DNA from 2 places in the Mammaliicoccus vitulinus genome. Region 1 is predicted to be linked to the other one. Evidence: riboswitches for the same ligand, from Rfam matches in the RefSeq annotation. Region 1 holds a riboswitch; the other holds the start of a gene.
The links. Region 1 has a riboswitch for S-adenosylmethionine ahead of PYW35_RS03340 (M20 family metallopeptidase). Riboswitches for the same ligand answer to the same signal wherever they lie in the genome.
Positions count from the first base shown of each region.

Region 2: linked by a shared signal. The riboswitch ahead of PYW35_RS10185 (methionine ABC transporter ATP-binding protein) and the one ahead of PYW35_RS03340 (M20 family metallopeptidase) in region 1 are both predicted to bind S-adenosylmethionine.

Region 1 covers NZ_CP118974.1:685,913-689,129, forward strand. Annotated here, with positions in the region: gene PYW35_RS03325 (DoxX family protein) at 1-218, shown strand, start outside; gene PYW35_RS03330 (S-ribosylhomocysteine lyase) at 271-738, opposite strand; gene PYW35_RS03335 (GrpB family protein) at 875-1,417, shown strand; SAM riboswitch class I at 1,461-1,560, shown strand; gene PYW35_RS03340 (M20 family metallopeptidase) at 1,620-2,807, shown strand; gene ldmS (L-aspartate--L-methionine ligase LdmS) at 2,804-3,217, shown strand, end outside.
Region 2 covers NZ_CP118974.1:2,034,257-2,037,473, forward strand. Annotated here, with positions in the region: gene PYW35_RS10175 (MetQ/NlpA family ABC transporter substrate-binding protein) at 1-259, opposite strand, end outside; gene PYW35_RS10180 (methionine ABC transporter permease) at 273-968, opposite strand; gene PYW35_RS10185 (methionine ABC transporter ATP-binding protein) at 961-1,986, opposite strand; SAM riboswitch class I at 2,064-2,168, opposite strand; gene PYW35_RS10190 (thioredoxin family protein) at 2,198-2,521, opposite strand; gene PYW35_RS10195 (toprim domain-containing protein) at 2,478-2,882, opposite strand; gene gcvH (glycine cleavage system protein GcvH) at 2,985-3,217, opposite strand, start outside.

The DNA.
Region 1 (3,217 bases):
GCGTAATGGAAATCATATTTGGTTTACTTCTAATATTGAAAAAGCCAAGTGAGCTAACTAAAAAACTAATCGAATGGTTCTTAGTAGCAGTATTTCCAGCAAACGTTTATATGGCACAAAAAAATATTCCATTAAACGGCAAAGTATTACCAAAATGGGCATTGTGGGGAAGACTACCTTTACAATATGTACTCATTAAATTAGTAAGAAAAATGTAAAATAAAAGATCTCCTCACTAGGCTTAACCTAATGAGGAGATCTTTTATTTTATTAATCTTCTTTAAAAATATTTTTCCAGCTCTCTTTTTTAGCTAAAAATTCAGTTGCTAATTGTTGAGCGCCTTCTAATGAGTGACTTGCAGCCCAACCGCATTGTACTTCATTACAAGCTGGCACTTCAGTTGCTTTTTCAACATCTTTCAATGTTTTTTCTAAAATAGAAAGTACATCGTCATAATCGTCATGGTTTATAAATGAAGCATAGAAACCTGTTTGACAACCCATTGGACTTACGTCTACTACTTTGTCAGTATGGTTTCTAATGTTTTCTGCCATTAAATGTTCTAATGAGTGTAATGCAGGCATTTCCATATGTTCTTTGTTTGGTTGTTTGAAACGAATATCATATTTATGAATAACATCACCATTTTGTCCTTCTTTGATTCCAGCAAGTCTTACAAATGGTGCGTCTACTATCGTATGATCTAAATTAAAACTTTCAACATTCATTTTTGTCATGAAGATTCCTCCTTTGATTTCGGATTGATTATATCAACTAAGTTTTGAAAAAACAATCAATTCAGATTTCTTTTACTTTCTTTATGTGTTACTTTATAAGATAATATAATAAATTATTCTGAAATTAGGTGAAGAGATGGAAAGGTTACAAGTAGTCCCTTACGACAGTATATGGCAACATCTTTTTCTTGAAGAGAAAAAACATTTACAGTCGTTATTGAAAGAACATAGTATAAACATAGAACATATTGGGTCAACGGCAATTCCTGGATTATCTGCGAAGCCGATTATAGATATATTAATAGTGGTAAAAGATAGTAAAGCTATTGATGCGTTTACTCAAGAATTATCAGCTTTAGGATATGAATCTAAAGGTGAACGTGGTGTCATCGGAAATAGGTACTTTAAAAAATACGATAATTATGGAGAGGTTTCTCACCACTTACATATATATGATGAAGATAGTCCACATATATTAAGATTATTATCTTTTAGAGATTATTTAAGAACTTTTAACGGAGAGAGAGAAAGATATAGTCGTTTAAAACATGATTTAGTTGTCGATTATCCTGGTGATAGTGACGAATACTATAAAGGTAAAGATAGTATGATTAAAGAGTTTGAGAAAAAAGCAGAGAAATGGTATTTAAAGTCAAATGATATTGCGACAAATCATTGACATATCCGAGTGGTAAGGTTAGAATTAAAATCAAATTTCATACGTATTATCAAGAGTGACTGAGGGAAGGGCCCGATGAAGTCCAGCAACCTCCTATGATGGAAAGGTGCCAATTCCTACAGTTGTTAACTGGAAGATAAATGATCGATTGGCGCACTCCTTACAAAGTAGTGCGCCTTTATATTGGAAAGGTGAATCGTTAATGAGCAATTTATCACAAAATATTATAAATTATATAGAACAGAATAAGCACCTGTATTTATCAATGAGTCATCAAATTCATGAACGTCCTGAACTAGGGAATGAAGAAGTTTTTGCATCTCGATTATTAAGTGATCAATTGAAAAGTCATCATTTTAAAATAGAGAAAAACATTGCGAATCATCCAACAGGTTTCATTGCGACATATGATTCAAACAAAGAAGGACCAACGATTGCTTATTTAGCTGAATACGATGCACTACCTGGACTAGGTCATGCGTGTGGCCATAACATTATCGGAACGTCTAGTGTTTTAGCCGGTATAAGTTTGTCTAAAGTTGTGGATCAAGTAGGTGGTAAAGTCGTTGTACTAGGTTGTCCAGCTGAAGAAGGCGGTATTAACGGTAGTGCCAAAGCGAGTTATGTTAAAGCAGGCGTTATAGATAACATCGATGTCGCGCTAATGGTACATCCAGGGCATGAGACTTATGTAACAGTGCCTTCACTGGCTGTTGACGTATTTGATGTGAAGTTCTATGGAAAAAGTGCGCATGCTTCTGAGAACGCTTTTGAAGCTGTAAATGCACTCGATGCTATGTTGTCATTTTTTAATGGGGTAAGTATGTTAAGACAACAAATTAAAAAAACAGATAAAGTACATGGCGTTATTTTAAATGGGGGAGAAGCGGCGAATATTATTCCTGATTTCACGCATGCACGCTTCTATACACGTGCGACTTCTCGTAAACAATTAGATATGCTGACAGATAAAGTACGTAAAATAGCTGAAGGGGCAGCTATACAAACGGGTGGTACATATGAATTACGACCAATACAAAATGGTGTGAATGAATTCATTATTAATAAACCTCTAGATGAATTGTTTAGAAAACACGCTGAAAAAATTGGTGAAGCAGTAATTGATGATGATTTTGGTTTCGGTTCGACAGATACAGGGAATGTAAGTCATATCGTACCGACTATACATCCACACATTAAAATAGGACCATCTAATCTAGTCGGCCACACGAAAGAATTTTGTCAGGCAGCTGCCAGTAAGCAAGGCGATAAAGCATTAATAAGCGGTGCGAAAATATTAGCCTCAATGGGTTTAGAGCTTATAGAAAACGCGTCCCTTAGAAATGAAATTATCGAGCATCATCAAACGTTAAGGGAGAACTTATTATGAAAAATGAGTATGGGAAGCCACTAACATTAACACTTAAAGATTTGTATGGAGATTATGTCGTTTATAATTCGAGACCTTCATATGAAGATAATCCATGGTTAACAACTGAAGAAGCACAATCCGATTTTTTAACTGCTAGAGAATTAATCATAAGTAATATGCCTATGATCGTTCATGAAGCATGTTTAACCAATAATGTTAAAAGTTTATTAAAATTAGTAAATGTGGAAATTCCAGATAATATTTATACTTATAAAGACAGAGAGAGTTATGAGAATTTAATTCAACAATTAACCCGTGATAATAAGAAAATATTTTTCCAATATATTCATGGAGAACATTTGTGTGAAGATGACTTATATGCAGTCCATAAATCACGGTTTATAGACTTAAATAATAAATCTAAATTA
Region 2 (3,217 bases), 1.3 Mb from region 1:
GGAAGAAGTTTGCATCAAGTTCACCTTTATCTAATAATTTGTTAGGTGTTGTATAATCGTTAATTGTCTTGATGTCTAAATCATAACCTTCTTTTTTAAGAAGTGGCTTTGCTTCTTCTAAAATTTCAGCGTGAGGTGCTGGTGATGCACCAATTTTAATTGTTTCATTCTTCTCTTTTTTGTCACCACTACCTCCACCACAAGCAACTAGAACAACTGCTAAAATCGAAATAAATAATAAACTAAATACTTTTTTCATGTAAAACACTCCTTTAACGTTTATCAATTCTTTTAACAATAATATCTCCAATAAATTGGATAACAAAAACAATAATTAATATAAAGATAGTTGAAATCAAAATGACATCATTTTGGTTTCGCGTAAATCCTGTTAAGTAAGCTAAGTTACCTAATCCACCTGCACCAATTACACCAGCAATAGCTGTTGAACCTACTAACGCAATGGCTGTAACCGTGATTCCTGAAACTAACGCAGGTAGTGATTCTTTAATTAATACTTTTCTTACGACAGTCCATGTTGTAGCACCCATCGATACTGCCGCTTCAATAACACCTTTATCAATTTCTTTCATGCCTATTTCTACTAATCTAGCATAGAATGGTGAAGCACCAATGATTAACGCTGGTAACGCACCTTTAGGACCACTTATTGTACCTAATAAAATATCTGTAAAAGGTAATAATAATAGAATTAAAATAATGAATGGTATGGCTCTAAATAAGTTAACAACGAATGACACGATTGAATAAAACACGCGTGAGCTTTTCGATGTTCCTTTAGATGTTAAAAATAATAACGTACCTAGTATTAAACCAAATACTAATGTAAATACTGTTGAAATGACTGTCATATATAACGTTTCATATAATGCTTCCCAAACATCATCCCATCTAACATTTGGCATTGTAATCATTTCAGTAATAATATCTCCAAATGACTTATTCACTTACATTCACCTCTACTTTCACTCCTAGATCATTTAGTTCTTTTTTAATTTGATCTTTAGAATAATCTCCTTGAGGTAAATGCACAATCATATGTCCGAATGTGCCGTTTTGTGTTAACTTAACATCACCTTCAATGACGTTAATATCTACATTATACTTCTTAATAATTTTAGCTAATACAGGATTAGCAATTGTCCCACCGACAAAATTCAATTTCCAAATTTCACCGTTCGGTTGTTCTGCTCTAAAATCTGCTAATGTTCTTTGAAGATCATCTGCTTTTAAATCATCTTTCACAAAGCGTTGTGTAACATATGTTTGAGGGTTATTAAATACACTTATAACTTCTCCCTCTTCGACAAATTTACCATTTTCCATGACTGCCACGTGGTCACATATTTTTCTAATGACATGCATTTCATGTGTAATAAGTATAATTGTTAAATTCATTTCTTTATTTATGTCTACTAATAAATCTAATATTTCATCAGTAGTTTGAGGATCTAATGCACTTGTTGCTTCGTCGCACAATAATACATGCGGATCGTTAGCTAAAGCTCTAGCAATACCAACTCTTTGCTTTTGTCCACCTGATAATTGTGATGGATAAGCATTCTCTCGACCTTCAAGCCCTACTCTTTTAATAAGTGCTTTCGTCTTTTCATTAATTTCACTTTTTGATACACCTGCAATTTCTAATGGAAATGCGATGTTATCTTTAACTGTTCTAGACCAAAGTAAATTAAAATGTTGGAATATCATGCTTACTTTTTGTCTTTTTTGTCTGAGATCTCGTTTAGACAGTTTGCCAATATTAGCACCATCTACTATAACTTCACCCTCAGTTGGTGTTTCAAGGCCATTAAACATTCGGATTAATGTACTTTTTCCAGCTCCAGAAAAACCAATTACACCATATATACTTCCTTTATCTATATTTAAGTCAACATGGTCAACAGCTGTTATGTCACCTTTTTTTGTTTTGAAAGTTTTAACAACTTTATTTAACTCAATCAAATCTGCTGCCTCCTAATCTCTAAATTAAAAACGCCTCACTCTAATTGACAAGAGAAAGGCGTTTGAAAGATGTCTTTCTCTCATCTCCAAAAGTTTACACTTTTTGTGAATTGGCACCATTTCATTTATATGACGGTTGCCGGGCTTCATAGGGCACATCCCTCCACCTCTCTTGATAAGAGTTAATACGTATTTAATTAAATTCATACTATCATGATAAGTTTTTATCGTCAATAACTTTTTGAATATTCTCAACAAGATAAGGAACTGACTGAAAAGCGTATATACGATGTACTACTTTATCTTGATTCATTATAAAAAGCACTGGCACTGATAAGATTTCAAAATCTTTACAGAACTCTGGATAAAAATTCAAATCACATTTATTAATTGGTAATTGTGTTACTTCGTTCGCGATATCCAACATGCGTTCAGATATTTTGCACGTGCCGCAAGTAGGCGTATACCCAAATAATAAATGTAAGTCTTTATCAAAATGCTTGTATATATCGTTCAATATTTCTGTGTGTTTCATGGTAACGATACTTCCCTTTCGATACGAAATCATGTTTTACTGTAAATCCATGATAGTTTAACACATTAGATAAATAATGTCTTGGGCAACGAGCTACTTCAGAAAATGTCGAATCAATATAAATATGATGACTTTCGCTCATATACTTCTTAAACCATTTTCGAATACGTTTACCTTCTTTATCTTGATCGACTAAAACATATACTTGTGAACCATAACTCTCTTCTAAAAGTTCATCCATTTTTTCTACACCCATTGTTCCATGGGTACAAATAATATGAACACGGTCATTTAATACTTCTTCCACTCGTTTTTTATCAGAAATACCTTCTACGATTATTACTTTTTTAATCATCGCCATGGCCATCACCTTCTACAAATGAATTAATATTTTTTTGAACTTCATATTTAAGATTTAAAAAAAACTCCATGATACTATTGCATCGTGGAGTTTAAAGTTATGTTATTCACCTATCATTTCGCTATAAGCGTCTGCATCTAATAATTCATCTAATTGAGCTTTATCAGATAGTTCAACTTTGACCATCCAAGCTTTATCGTATGATGACTCATTAACAAACTCAGGGCTATCTTCTAGTTCTTCGTTTACTTCAACGACTTTACCAGATAGAGGTGCATATAGTTCAGAAACTGTCTTAACAGATTCTACACTACCAAATGAATCTCCACTAGTTA